DNA from 2 places in the Micromonospora sp. NPDC051925 genome. Region 2 is predicted to be linked to the other one. Evidence: predicted binding sites of a transcription regulator. Region 2 holds the regulator's gene; the other holds the start of a gene.
The links. The regulator HrcA, encoded in region 2, represses chaperone genes, less so after heat shock. The targets are predictions, from matches to a motif close to GGTTNGCACNCTCNNNNNGAGNGTGCNAACC.
Positions count from the first base shown of each region.

Region 1: groL (chaperonin GroEL) is a predicted target of HrcA. The motif match lies at 2,595-2,625, and genes of this name have one in related genera.

Region 1 covers NZ_JBIUCH010000011.1:67,507-74,800, forward strand. Annotated here, with positions in the region: gene paaN (phenylacetic acid degradation protein PaaN) at 1-143, shown strand, start outside; gene ACIG87_RS16640 (GNAT family N-acetyltransferase) at 314-844, opposite strand; gene ACIG87_RS16645 (cold-shock protein) at 1,068-1,271, shown strand; gene ACIG87_RS16650 (hypothetical protein) at 1,477-2,547, shown strand; gene groL (chaperonin GroEL) at 2,826-4,448, shown strand; gene ACIG87_RS16660 (S8 family serine peptidase) at 4,670-7,210, opposite strand.
Region 2 covers NZ_JBIUCH010000025.1:36,629-43,922, forward strand. Annotated here, with positions in the region: gene ACIG87_RS27795 (serine hydrolase domain-containing protein) at 1-1,087, opposite strand, end outside; gene ACIG87_RS27800 (histidine triad nucleotide-binding protein) at 1,173-1,535, opposite strand; gene ACIG87_RS27805 (16S rRNA (uracil(1498)-N(3))-methyltransferase) at 1,903-2,637, opposite strand; gene dnaJ (molecular chaperone DnaJ) at 2,870-4,015, opposite strand; gene hrcA (heat-inducible transcriptional repressor HrcA) at 4,082-5,104, opposite strand; gene ACIG87_RS27820 (DUF4870 domain-containing protein) at 5,339-5,977, shown strand; gene hemW (radical SAM family heme chaperone HemW) at 6,092-7,294, opposite strand, start outside.

The sequences.
Region 1 (7,294 bases), on a different contig from region 2:
CCGGCGGGGTGTTCGTCAACCAGTCGGCTGCCTTTTCCGACTTCCACGGCAGCGGCGCGAACCCGGCCGCCAACGCCGCCCTCACCGACGGCGCCTACGTGGCCAACCGCTTCCGCATAGTCCAAACCCGCCGCCCCGCCTAACCCCACCCCCGTCCGGTGGAATCCGGTGATCAAGAGGTTTACGTCATCCAGGAGCTTGCTCTTGACGTAAACCTCTTGATCACCGGGGAGGGAGGGGGAGGGGAGGGGTGGGGGAGGGGGAGGGGAGGCGGGAGGGAGGGGAGGGGAGGCGGGAGGGGAAGGGGAGGGGGTTAGGCGGGGCGGCGCATTTGGAGTTCGTTCAGGGCGGGGAGTTTGGGGTGGGGGACGCGTACGCCGGTGTCGGTGAAGCCCAGTCGGTGGTAGGCCCGGTAGGCGCGGTCGTTGCCGACCACGACCTCCAGCATCAGTTCGGACCGGCCGCAGGCGCGGGACCAGGCCGCGACCTCGTCGATCAGGGCGCGGAGCAGGCCGGTGCCGCGCCAGGAGGGGGTCACGTAGACCGCGTAGACCACGGTCAGGTCGGGCACCCCGGGGGCGGCGCTGCCCCCGGCGTGCCCGACCAGCCGGCCGCCCGGGTCGGCGACGAACTGGGCGGTGTGGCACCCCTGGGACACGTAGGCGATCCGGGCCGCGTACTCGGCGTGCGGGCGGGCGGCGGCCTCGGCGACGGTCTCCAGGAAGGCCAGGGGCGCGTCCGCGAGCATCTCCAGCCGCAGCGCCCGCATCCGGGCGGCGTCCTGCGGACGCACCCGGTGCACGGGGGCCGTCCTGGTCGCCGGCGGGGCCGGGGCGGATGTCATGTACGCATGCATACCGCAGCGATGGTCGCCAATGAGTGACCGGGTCGATACCCGTCTGATTTAGCCCGATTTGCGGTCGTGCGCCGTCGTCACTCCTCGTGTAGCGTGCGATTTCGGTCACCGATTCAGCGGCCTTCACCGATCGCCGAAACGGTGGTTCTCCGCTGTCGGCCCGCCGGCATCCCGGGGTTGTGGAACGCCGCGCAGAGTGAGGAAGTGCACCGTGGCACAGGGCACCGTCAAGTGGTTCAACTCCGAAAAGGGCTACGGCTTCATCGCCGTCGACGGCGGGCAGGACGTCTTCGTCCACTTCTCCGCCATCGAGATGGACGGCTACAAGGCGCTGGACGACGGTCAGCGGGTGGAGTTCGAGATCGCCCAGGGCCAGAAGGGCCCGCAGGCCGAACGGGTCCGCGTCATCGCCTGACCGCCTCCCCGGTCCCGTCGCTCGGGCACCCGGTCCCGTCCGTCGCGCCCGCGTGACGGACGGCCGCGCGGTTCCGTCCGTGGGGCCCCGGGCGAGGAGCGCGTGACGAGATCCCACCCGTCAACTACCCGCGTGACGGTTGGCGGCGCGGGTGAGTGCCGGGGAAGATCGTGAACCGTCCAGGCGTCCTCGCTGAGGAGGGTTCATGTCCGACCAGTCACCTTCGGGTTCGCCCGACCCCGCTGCCGGGTCTCCGGGTGGGCCGTGGGGGCCACCGTCCGGGCAGCCGCCCTGGGGTCCGCCCGCGGCCGGGTCGCCGGCCTGGGTCTACCCGGCCGCCGGCAACCTTCCGCCCGGCGTCGGCCCGTACCCCGGCTTCCCGCCGGGTGGTGGCTATCCGCCGGGCGGGGGTGGCTACCCGCCGTACGCCGGAGGTGACGCCTGGGGCCCGCCCGACCCCCTGGTCAACCCGCCGCACGCCGGGCTGGACGGCTGGTTCGCCCGGTGCACCGGCGCGTTGCGCCGGGGCTGGCGGATCCTGCTGCCGTTGATGCTGCTCACCCAGGCCGTGCCGGCGATGGCCGTGTCCCTGCTCTCGCTCGGCATGGGGCCGGACGCCGCACCGCTGCCCGCCGACGGCTCGCTCCCTGACGGCTACCTCAGTGACCTGGCGATCTATGGGGTCTCGGTGATCCTGGTCGCCCTGGCGTTCGGGGTGGTGCAGGGCATCGGCTGGGCGGGCGGCACCTGGGTGGTGGCCCGGCAGGCCGCCGGTCAGCCGGCCGACCTGTCCGGCGCGCTGCGCTACGGCGCGCGCCGCTGCCTCGGGCTGTGGGGCTGGATGCTGGTGCTGGGCGTGCTCATCGGGGTCGGCGTCTGCCTCTGCCTGCTGCCCGGCATCTACCTCGCGTTCGCCCTGGCCCTGGCCGGCCCGGTCTACCTGTTCGAGGGGCAGAATCCCGTCGGTCGCTCGTTCCGTCTCTTCCACGACCGGTTGGGCATGGTGCTCGGCCGGGTGGCGCTGGTCGCGGTGGTGGTGATCCTCGGCGGCATGCTCGGCGGGGTGGTGGAGTCGATCGGCACCCTGCCGTTCGGCACCGACCCGTTCACCGCGCCCGGCACCGCCGTCGGTGCGGTGGTGGTGATCCTGGTGAGCGCGGTGCTGGTGGTCCCGGTCTACCTGGTGCAACTGGTCGGACTGGTCGTGACGTACGCCGAGCAGCGGGCGCACGAGGGATCGGTGAACACCGCGCGACTGGTGGCGGAACTTGGCTGACCGGCCCGATCGTGCTTGCACTCGGCAGGGGAGAGTGCTAAACAAGTCATTGGCACTCGCATACGCTGAGTGCCAATGGTCGGGGCGGTAGGGCCACGGTCACACCGACGTCTCGATGGCGTCGGGTGGCACATGGCCGGTCGTCGCGGGCTGTCCGGCCCGACCGAGGAGGACGTCGTCGTCGCCAGGTGGCGACGTCCCCAAGGTGCGTACACCAGGCGGCCCGTCCGGGGCACAACACCCGGGTGGCCCGTGAGTGTCCAGGAGGACAACGCCGTATGGCCAAGATGATCGCGTTCGACGAAGAGGCTCGCCGCGGCCTCGAGCGGGGCATGAACCAGCTCGCCGACGCCGTGAAGGTGACGCTCGGCCCCAAGGGCCGCAACGTGGTGCTCGAGAAGAAGTGGGGTGCCCCCACCATCACCAACGATGGTGTGAGCATCGCCAAGGAGATCGAGCTCGAGGACCCGTACGAGAAGATCGGCGCCGAGCTGGTCAAGGAGGTCGCCAAGAAGACCGACGACGTTGCCGGTGACGGCACGACGACGGCGACCGTCCTGGCCCAGGCCCTGGTGCGCGAGGGTCTGCGCAACGTGGCCGCCGGTGCCAACCCGATGGCCCTGAAGCGGGGCATCGAGGCTGCCGTGGCCAGCGTCTCGGAGGAGCTGTCCAAGCTCGCCAAGGACGTCGAGACCAAGGAGCAGATCGCCTCCACCGCCTCCATCTCCGCCGGTGACAGCACCGTCGGCGAGATCATCGCCGAGGCGATGGACAAGGTCGGCAAGGAAGGCGTCATCACCGTCGAGGAGAGCAACACCTTCGGCCTGGAGCTTGAGCTCACCGAGGGCATGCGCTTCGACAAGGGCTACATCTCCGCGTACTTCATGACCGACCCGGAGCGTATGGAGGCCGTCTTCGACGACCCGTACCTCCTGATCGTCAACAGCAAGATCTCGTCGGTGAAGGACCTGCTCCCGATCCTGGAGAAGGTCATGCAGTCGGGCAAGCCGCTGCTGATCATCTCCGAGGACATCGAGGGCGAGGCCCTGGCGACCCTGGTCGTCAACAAGGTCCGGGGCACCTTCAAGTCGGTCGCCGTCAAGGCGCCGGGCTTCGGTGACCGCCGCAAGGCCATGCTCGCCGACATCGCCATCCTCACCGGTGGCCAGGTCATCAGCGAGGAGGTCGGCCTCAAGCTGGACGCCGTCGGCCTCGACATGCTGGGCCGCGCCCGCAAGGTCGTGGTGACCAAGGACGAGACCACCATCGTCGACGGTGCCGGCGACGCCGACCAGATCCAGGGCCGGGTCAACCAGATCCGGGCCGAGATCGACAAGAGCGACTCCGACTACGACCGTGAGAAGCTGCAGGAGCGGCTGGCCAAGCTGGCCGGCGGCGTCGCGGTGATCAAGGTCGGCGCGGCCACCGAGGTCGAGCTGAAGGAGCGCAAGCACCGCATCGAGGACGCCGTCCGCAACGCGAAGGCCGCCGTCGAGGAGGGCATCGTCCCGGGTGGTGGCGTCGCGCTGGTGCAGGCCGGCAAGACCGCCTTCGACAAGCTGGACCTGACCGGCGACGAGGCGACCGGCGCGCAGATCGTCAAGATCGCGCTGGACGCCCCGCTGCGGCAGATCGCCGTCAACGCCGGCCTGGAGGGTGGCGTGGTCGTCGAGCGCGTCCGCAACCTGGACGCCGGTCACGGCCTCAACGCCGCCAGCGGTGAGTACGTCGACCTGCTGGCCGCGGGCATCATCGACCCGGCCAAGGTGACCCGGTCGGCGCTGCAGAACGCCGCGTCGATCGCGGCGCTCTTCCTCACCACCGAGGCCGTCGTGGCGGACAAGCCGGAGAAGACCCCGGCCGCCCCGGCTGGCCCGGGTGGCGGGGACATGGACTTCTGAGTCCAGCTCCACACGCCGACAGGGGCGGGCCGCGCGAGCGGTCCGCCCCTGTCGGCGTCCGTGTCCGTGTCCGTCCGTGTCCGACGGGCGGCAACCGGGCGCTCCCGGCTCCAAGGGGATCCTGGTCCACCGGCCACAGGTGCCGCAGGCAGACGGACGGGCCACCGGGTTGAGGGTCGCCGGGCCGCCGGTCGCCGGGCAGCCGGGTCGCGGCAACGGGGTCAGCCCCGGGCCGCCCGCACCGCCGCGTACGCGTCGACCAGCCCGGCGCCGGTCGCCGCCGTTGTGCCGCAGCCGCCACCGGCGGGCCCGGCCGGCTGCGCGGTGTCCCGCAGGATGCTCCGGGTCCGGGCCAGGTCACCGACCAGCGCCGGATTCGCCGACCACATCAACGCCACCACGCCCGCCACCTGCGGGGTGGCCATCGAGGTGCCGTCCTGCCTGGCGTAGCCACCGCCGGGCATCGCGGACAGGATCTCCGCCCCCGGGGCGACCAGGTCCGGTTTGGCTGCCCCGCCGGGGGCGGGACCTCGGCTGGAGAACTCGGTGACGGCCCGGTCCCGGCCCACCGCGCCCACCGTCAGCACGTCCGGGTACGGCGCCGGCGGGTCGACGATCGACCCGCAGTCCGGGCCGGTGTTCCCGGCGGCGGCCAGCACGAGGATGCCCGCGGCCTCCAGCGCGGCGGTCGCCGGGCGCAGCGCACCCGGGTCGCAGCCCTCCACCGGCGGGCACCCCCACGAGTTGGTGAGCACGTCCGGGGCCCGCTCCGGCCGGCCGTCGGTGAACGGGTCACCACCGGCCGGGAAGGGGGCCAGCATGAACTGGAGGCAGTCCAGGTAGTGGGCCGGGTTGCCCAGGTTGCGGTCGAGGTTGACGCAGCCCACCCACTGCGCGCCGGGGGCCACCCCGATGCCGTCGCGGCCCACCGCGCTGCCCGTGGTGTGGGTGCCGTGGCCGCCGGAGTCGGTGGGGATGCGGGTGTGCTCCCACGGGTCGTACCAGGAGTCGTCGCCGCCCCGGAAGCCGGCGGCCAGCGCCGGGTGGGTGCCGTCGACCCCGGAGTCGGAGCTGCCGATCACCACCCCGGCACCGGTGACGTCCAGCTCCGACCAGACCCGGTCGGCACCGACCATCCGGATGTTCCACTCCGGGCCGGTCGGTGCGGGCCGGTCGCCCCTGCTGACCGGTGCCGGTGCGGGCAACGGCCGGAGTCGCTGGCTGACCAGCACCCGGGCCACCTCGGGCCGACGGGAGAGCCAGGCCCGTACCGCCGGTCCGCCGTCCGTCTCGATCGCGTTGACCAGGTAGTACGGCGTCGGGTCGAGGCGCAGCCGGGTCAGGTCCCGGCGTAACGCGCCCTGGGTTCGCTCGGCGGTGGACACCAGCCGGCGGTAGACCTCGGCGGTCCGCGCGTCCCGGCCCGCCCGGCCGGGCGTACCGGCGGGGATTCCGGTCAGGTCGGCCTGCTCGCGGAGCACCACCAGGAGCCGCTCGCCGTAGAGGCCGGGTCGGCCGGCGGCCACGTCGACCACGCCGACGGTGAGCAGCAGGACGGCTGCGGTCGACGCGGCGACCAGCCGGCTCGGGGCGTGCCCGCGTGGCCGGGCGAGCAGCACCCCGTACCCGATGGCCAGGGCGACCGCGACGGCGAGCCCGACGCCGGTCGCGACCGCGACCCAGTACGGCACGTCGCGGGTGTTGGCCAGCAGGATCGAGATCTCCTCCGGGTCGGTGAGGGCCAGCGGGCCGAACACCGCCAGGCCGACCAGCCAGCGGACCGGTGCGGACCCGGCCGGTGCGCCGGCCCGCCGGGCCGCCACCTGGCACGCGCCCAGGACGAAGCCGAGCGGCGGGACGAACAGCAGCGCGGGGAGTTGGGCGCCGGACTGGCCGGTGCCGGCGCCGAGCAGCAGCAGGACCACCCCTGCGACCAGGCCGCCGACCAGCACCGTACGGGCGGCCCGGGGTGGCCCGTCGCCGGCGAAGGGGGACCAGAACCGGTCACCCAGCAGCGTCCCGGCCAGCAGGCCGACCGCCGTCGCGGCGAGCGCGGCGAGCACCGTCTCCAGCAGGCCACCCAGCGCGCCGAGCCAGACCCACGGCAGCAGCAGGGCCAGCCCGGCCGCCATCGCCAGCAGGGTGACCGCCCGGGGTCGCCCGGCGTCGCCGGCCGGCTCGGCCCTGCCGACCGCACCACCCGGAGATCCGGGCCTGCCCGGATGGGCCGGGTCGACCTGATGGGCCGGGTCGACCTGATGGGCCGGGTCGACCTGATGGGGTGGACGGACCGGTGGGGTCGCGGTGGCCTGCCCGGCGACGACGGCCCGGCGGGGCAGGCGGGCGGCCAGCAGGGCGAGCAGTGCCGCCGTCGCGGCCAGGGCAGCCAGGTACAGCTCGTGGTGCACCGGCGGCAATGCCCGCAGCGACCCGAGCGCGAGCAGGGCGAGCGCTGCCGCAAGCCAGCCGCGCCCGGTGGTCCGGACCGTCGCCGCCCGGGGGAGCAGCGCCAGCAACAGCGCGGGTACGCCGACCAGCAGGGCGGTGACCAGGGCAAGTGCTGGCCAGAGCCACACCCACCGGTCCTGCCCGATCGCCACCAGCACCTGCTCGGCCGCCCACCCCCCGGCCTGGAGCAGCACGCTGACGGTGACCACCCAACCACCCGTCAGGGCAGCCGCGACGATCGGCCACGGACCCGGGGGGCGGTCCGGGCGGGGCGGAAAGCCGTGACCCGGTGGCGGCGGTGTGTCGGCCAGCATCCGGAAACAGTACGACGTCCACCGCCCCACGCCGCGCTACCACCGGCGACGGGTGCGGTGTTGATCTCGACGGCGGTCGGGCCT
Region 2 (7,294 bases):
CGGGCTGCCACGGCACGACGTCCGCCGGGTCGTGCTCGGCCGCGGCGGCGAGCAGCCGGTGCGGCAGCTCCAGCGCCTCCGCCGCCGTCCCCGACGAGGCGAGCACCGCGCAGCCCATCGCGCCGGCCGTGCCGTCGCCGCCACGCCGGCCGTAGACCCCGGCCAGGAAACCGGGCATGGCGCCGTCGTGGCCGACGTGCACCACCCGGTCCGGGTACGGCACCAGGATCAGGCCGAGCCCGAAGCCGGCCCGCCAGGCCGTCTCGTCGGTGGTCGTCACCGGCCAGCGCATCTCGTCCAGGGTGGCCGGGGCGAGCACCGCCCCGGCCGGGTCGAGCGCCACCGGGTCGGCCAGGAACGCCGCCCACCGGGCCATGTCCGTCGCCGTGCTCCACAGTTGGGCGGCCGGGCCGACCGCGCCGAAGTCGGTCGGCGGCTCGGGATGCGCCTCGTCGGAGTACGCGTCGACCAGGAAGCCGGTGGCCGCCTGCGGACCCGGGTCGACCGAGGTGGCGACCAACCCCAGCGGGGTGAGCACCCGCGCGGTGAGCGCTTCGGCCCAGGTGCCGCCGCGCAGCACGCCGACCAGCCGGCCGAGCAGCGCCATGCCCAGGTTGGAGTAGTGGTAGCGGCGGCCGGTGGGCAGCACCCGCTCGACCCGGGCCAGGTCGGCGATCAGCTCGTCCACCTGCGGCGCACGCAGCGTGTCCCAGACGTCCCCGTACGGCTCGCGTTGCAGCCCGGCGGTGTGCGAGAGCAACCTCCGTACGGTCAGCTCGCCGTGCGCCGGCAGGTCCAGGTGCCGGCTCAGCGGGTCGTCCAGGTCCAGCAGCCCGTCGTCGCGGCACTGCATCACCAGCACGGAGGTGAAGGTCTTGGTGACCGAACCGATCCGGAACCGGGTCTGCGGGCCGAGGGGGGTGTCGTTGCCGGTGCCGCCGACCTCGCACGTCCACAGCGGACGGTCGGCCCGGTGCAACGCCACCGCCAGGGCCGGCACCCGGGCCTGCGCCTGGGCCTGCCGGACCAGCCGCGCCAACCGGTGGGTGGCAGCCGGGCCGGTGCCCGGTCCCGCCTCGGACGTCACGCCGGCCTCCGACCGTCGACGGCCGTCCCGTCGGAGGCCGGGTCGCCGGCAGTGGTCACGCCCGACCCCGGGCAGCCTCCGCAGGTCACGCCAGGTCCCGGGCCAGCATCGGTCCGAGCGGCGCGCCACCGAGCAGGTGGGCGTGCACGTGGAAGACCTCCTGGCCGCCGTACGCGCCGGTGTTGAACATCAGTCGGAAACCGTCGCCGGTCAGCCCCTCGTCCTCGGCCACCGCGGCGGCCGTGGCCAGCACCTCACCGGCCAGCGCCGGATCACCCTGGGCGAGCGTCGCCACGTCGGCGTAGTGCTCCTTGGGGATCACCAGGACGTGCACCGGGGCCTTCGGCCCGATGTCGCGGAAGGCGAGGGTGGTGGCGGTTTCCCGGACCACGGTGGCCGGGATCTCCCCGGCGACGATGCGACAGAACAGGCAGTCGGATGATCCCATCCGGGCAGTTTAAGGAACGACCTCGGCTCTCGCGGGTGCAGTGGGAGGGCTGTTTCTCACAACTGACTGGTGGTTCGATCGATCTGGGTCACGCTTGTCGTGAAAGCCTGCGCCGCCGCTCGTGAGAGGCTCCGCTACTGCCCGGGTGGGGCCCCGCCCCGCTGATCAAGAGAATTACGTCAAATTCAAGCCGTTGGCTGACACAAACCTCTTGATCACCACTGGCGATCGGCCTGGTGCCTGGCGGACCGGCGTCGGGCGTCTGGTGATCAAGAGGTTTTGGTCAGAACGGTGCGTTGGGGTGACGTAAACCTCTTGATCACCGGGGGTGGGGTGGGGGTGGGGTGGGGGTGGGGTGGGGGTGGGGTTACCAGCGGGACAGGCGGGTGGAGAGCACGGTGAGCGCGGCCACGCCGGCGGTGGAGGTACGCAGGATCGACGGGCCGAGGCGGACGGGTCGGGCACCGGCCTCGGTGAAGGCGGTCAGCTCGGCCGGGGAGATGCCCCCCTCCGGCCCGACCACCAGGACGATCTCGCCGGTGGCCGGCAGCTCGACGGCGGTCAGCCGCTCCTCGGCCTCCTCGTGCAGCACGAACGCCGCACCGGCACCGGCGATCCGGCGGGCCACCGTGGCGGTCGACTCGTCCGGCGCTCCGGCCACCACCGGCAGCCGCGCCCGGCGAGCCTGCTTGGCCGCCTCCCGGGCCGTCGCCACCCACTTCGTCCGGGCCCGTACGCCCCGGTCGCCGCGCCACTGCACCACCGAGCGGGACGCCGCCCAGGGCACGATCTCGTCCACCCCGACCTCGGTCATCGCCTGCACGGCCAGCTCGCCCCGATCGCCCTTGGCGATTCCCTGCACCACGACCAGCCGGGGGACGTCCGCGTCGACGTACCCCCGGGAGGTGACGGTGAGGTCGAGGGTGCCCCGGCCGACGGCGGTGACCACCACGGCGGCCGTGCCGCCCCGGCCGTCGGCGAGCAGCAGCTCGTCGCCCACGCGCAGCCGTTGCACGGTGGCGGCGTGGTGCCCCTCGGGGCCGTCCAGGATGAGCTGGTCGGCGGTGGGCAGCGACTCGACCAGGAACAGCGGTGCGGACACGACGCCCAGGCTAGCCGCCCGGCACGGACGCCGGGCCGGCGAGGCCGCGCGGACCACCGCCCGGCAGGATCGGCCCAGCCCAGGCCAGTCGGCCCAGGCCCAGCCGGGCGAACCCGGGCCGACCGAAGCCGGGCGGAGCGGGGCCGAACGGACCGGGGCCAGACGGAGCGGGGCCGGGCCGGAGCCGGACAGAGCGGGGCCGGGCCGGTGGCTCGGCCCCGGTCCGGCCGGGTCAGGCGTGGCCGTTGAAGGCGTCGCGCATCCGGGAGAAGAAACCGCCCTGCTTGGACAGCTCGGCGACCTCCTCGCCCCGGGTCTTGGCGAAGTCCCGCAGCATCTTCTCCTGGTCGGCGTCGAGCTTGGTGGGGGTCCGCACGTCGAGGTGGACGTAGAGGTCACCCCGGCCGGTGCCGCGCAGGTGCGGCACGCCACGGGCGCGTAGCCGCAGCGTGCTGCCGGGCTGGGTGCCGGCCTTGACGTCGACGGTCTCCTCGCTGTCCAGCGTCTTTATGGTCAGCCGGGTGCCCAGCGCGGCGGCGGTCATCGGGACGGTCACCCGACAGTGGAGGTCGTCGCCCTTGCGGGAGTAGACGTCGTGCGGGCGCTCGTGGATCTCGACGTAGAGGTCACCGGCGGTGCCACCACCCGGACCGACCTCGCCCTGCTGGGCCAGCCGGATCCGCATGCCGTCCTCGACCCCGGCCGGGATCTTCACGGTCAGCGAGCGGCGGGTCCGCACCCGGCCGTCGCCGGCGCAGGTGGGGCAGGGGTGCGGGATGGTGGTGCCGTACCCCTGGCAGACGGTGCACGGCCGGGCCGAGACCACCTGGCCGAGGAAGGTCCGCTGGACCGACTGCACCTCGCCCCGGCCACCGCACGCCTCGCAGGTCGCCAGGTGGGTGCCGGCCGCGGTGCCCGCCCCGGAGCAGGTGGTGCAGAGCACGGCGGTGTCGACGGTGATCGGGGCCTCGACGCCGAAGGCGGTCTCGTGGAGGTCCAGCTCCAGACGCAGGATCGCGTCGGCCCCCGGCCGGGTACGCGGGCGTGGACCGCGGGCGCCACCGGCCGCGCCGCCGAAGAAGGCGTCCATGATGTCCTGGAAGCCGACGAACGGCCCCGCCCCACCGGGACCGCCCGGACCGCCGGCACCCCCGCCGCCCGGGGCGAGCGGGTCGCCGCCCAGGTCGACGATCTGCCGCTTCCGATCGTCCGACAGGACCTCGTACGCGGCGTTGATGTCCTTGAACTTCTCCTGTGCCTCCGGGTCCGGATTCACGTCCGGGTGGAACTGTCGCGCCAGCTTGCGGTAGGCGCGCTTGATCTCGTCATCGGAGGCTTCCCGGCTCACACCGAGAATGCCGTAGTAGTCCCTGGCCACTGCGTTCCGTGTCCTCATGTTCGTCTCGCGTTACGGCGGCCGGACCCGGCCGCCGACCCTGACTGGTCAGTTCTGGGCCAGCAGCTCGCCCACGTAGCGTGCCACGGCCCGTACCGTGGCGATGGTGCCGGGGTAGTCCATCCGGGTCGGGCCGAGCACACCCAGCCCACCGACGATAGTGCTGCCCGGTCCGTACCCGGTGCTGACCACCGAGGCGGCACGGAGGTTGTCGACCTCGTTCTCGTCGCCGATCAACACCCGGGTGGTGCTCGGCTCGGTCTCGCCGATCAGCTTGAGCAGGACGACCTCCTCCTCCAGCGCCTCCAGGATGGGGCGCAGCGAGCCCTGGAAGTCGAGCAGGCCACCCCGGGTGAGGTTGGCGGTGCCGGCCAGCGCCAGGCGCTCCTCGGTGCGCTCGACAAGCGTCTCCAGCAGCACGGTGGAGAGCGTGGTCATGGCGCCGCGCAGGTGCGGCGCGGACTCCTCGACCAGCGCCTGGACCAGGGGCGGGGTGTCGGACAGCCGGCTGCCCCCCAGCTTCTCGTTGACCAGTCGGCGCAGGTCGGTGACGTCCTCGGCGGGGACCGGCGCGGGCAGCTCGACCAGCCGCTGCTCGACCCGGCCGGTGTCGGCGATCATGACCAGCATCAGCCGGGTGGTGGAGATCGGCACCAGCTCCAGGTGGCGCACCGACGAACGGGCCAGCGACGGGTACTGCACCACGGCGACCTGCCGGGTGAGCTGCGCCAGCAGTCGTACGGTGCGGTGCACCACGTCGTCCAGGTCGACGGCGCCGACCAGGAAGCGCTCGATGGCCCGGCGCTCGGCCGGGCTGAGCGGCTTGACCCGGGAGAGCCGGTCGACGAAGAGCCGGTAGCCACGGTCGGTGGGCACCCGGCCGGCGCTGGTGTGCGGCTGCCGGATGTAGCCCTCCTCCTCCAGCACCGCCATGTCGTTGCGGACGGTCGCCGGGGAGACCCCGAGCTGGTGCCGCTCGACAAGCGTCTTGCTGCCGACGGGCTCCTGCGTGGCGACGTAGTCCTCGACGATCGCCCGCAACACGGCCAGCTTGCGGTCGTCGAGACTCATCTCCCACCTCCTGAACACGTCGACCCGGACACCTGCCGCGCCCGGACAAGCGCTCTGGCACTCGACTGTAGCGAGTGCCAGTCTACGACGGCAGCGCCGCCGCCGCGATGATCGAGACGGACCGTCGGTGCGTCCGCCCCGGGGGACGCCGGGGCGTCGACGACCGAACGTCGAGGCCAACCTCACCAGTGTCGCTCTGGTGCACCCTTGCCGGCAGCCCCTACCGTGGCGGGCATGACTGAACCACCTCGCCCTCCCGGCGCGGGGGACGGCACCTCGCCCGACCCGACCGCCCCCCAGGGCTCGCCATACGAGCCACCCACCGCACCACTGTTCGGGGCGTCGGGGGCGGGCGGCTATCCCCCGCCCGGTGACTATCCCCCGCCGACCGGTGACCAGCCGCCGTCGGGCGGTTACCCGCCGCCGGGTGGCTACCCGCCACCGGGTGGCTACCCTCCGGCTGGTGGTTTCCCCCCGGCTGGTGGCGGATATCCGACCGGCGGCGCGTACGGCGCCCCGGCCGGCGGCTACGCCAACAGCGAGGACAAGACCTGGGCGCTGGTCGCGCACTTCGGCGGGGCCGCCGGCGCGCTGATCAGCTTCGGTCCGCTCGGCTTTGTCGCCCCGCTGATCGCCTACCTGGTCCGTGGTCAGCAGTCACCAGCCGTCCGGGCGCAGGCGCTGGCCGCGCTGAACTTCCAGATCCTCTGGTCGATCATCGCGTTCGTGCTGCTCTTCGTGAGCTGGTGCCTGCTCTTCCTGCCCAGCATCGCGGTCGTGGTGATCCAGATCCTGTTCGGGATCATCGCCGGCATGAAGGCGAACGAGGGCCAGCCCTACCGCTACCCGATGTCCACCAGCTTCATCAAGTGAACCCCGGCCGGCCGCTCCCCCGGCCGGCCGGGCACCACCCCGGGCCTGCCGGGCACCCGGGGCAGGGCACCAGCGTTCGCCGGCCGGCACCGCCACGGACCGGTCAGGTGTCGCTCAGGGCAACAGGTCGCGGACCACCGCATCGGCCAGCAGCCGGCCGCGCAGGGTGAGCACCGCCCGCCCCTGCGGGTACCCCACCGGGTCCAGCAGGCCGTCGGCGAGCGCTCGGGCCGCACCGGCCCGGCCCGCGTCGTCCAGGGCGGCCAGGGGCAGCCCGGACGCGAGCCGCAGCCGCAGCATCACGTCCTCCATGTGCGCCTCGTCCGGGGTGAGGATCTCCCGGGCCAGGCCGGGCGAGCGTCCGGCGGCGAGTCGTTGCGCGTACGCGCTGGGGTGCTTGACGTTCCACCAGCGCACCCCGCCGACGTGGCTGTGTGCCCCCGGGCCGAGGCCCCACCAGTCGGCACCGGTCCAGTAGAGCAGGTTGTGCCGGCATCGGCCCGCCTCGGTGCGGGCCCAGTTGGAGACCTCGTACCAGGAGAAACCGGCCGCGTCGAGAGCGGCCTCCGCCGCCAGGTAGCGGTCCGCCGCCACGTCGTCGGAGGGGTACGGCAGCTCGCCGCGCCGCATCCGGGCGGCCAGCCGGGTGCCGTCCTCCACGATCAGGGCGTACGCGCTGACGTGGTCGACCCCGGCGGCGACCACCTGGTCCAGCGAGGCGGCGAAGTCCTCGGCGCGTTCCCCCGGGGTGCCGTAGATCAGGTCCAGGTTGACGTGGTCGAACCCGGCGTCGCGGGCCTCCCGGGCGGCCTCGGCGGCCCGGCCGGGGCGATGCCTGCGGTCGAGCACCGCCAGCACGCCGGCGGCGGCGGACTGCATGCCCAGCGAGATCCGGGTGTAGCCGGCCGCCCGCAGGGTCTTCAGCGACTCCGGGGTGACCGATTCGGGGTTCGCCTCGGTGGTCACCTCGGCGTCGACGGCCAGCCCCCAGGTGCGGTCGATGCCGTCCAGGATGCGGGCCAGGTCGTCGGCGGGCAGCAGGGTCGGGGTGCCGCCGCCGACGAAGACCGTGTCGACCCGGGGCGGTGGGGCGTCGCCGAGCACCCGGGCGGCGAGCGCCAGCTCGCCCAGCACGGTGTCGGCGTACGACTCCCGGTCGGCACCCCCGCCCAGCTCGGCGGCGGTGTAGGTGTTGAAGTCGCAGTAGCCGCAGCGGCTGGCGCAGAACGGCACGTGGACGTACACGCCAAAGCCGCGCCCGCCGACGGCACGCAGGGCGGTGGTGGGCAGCGAACCGTCGACGGGAACGGTCTCACC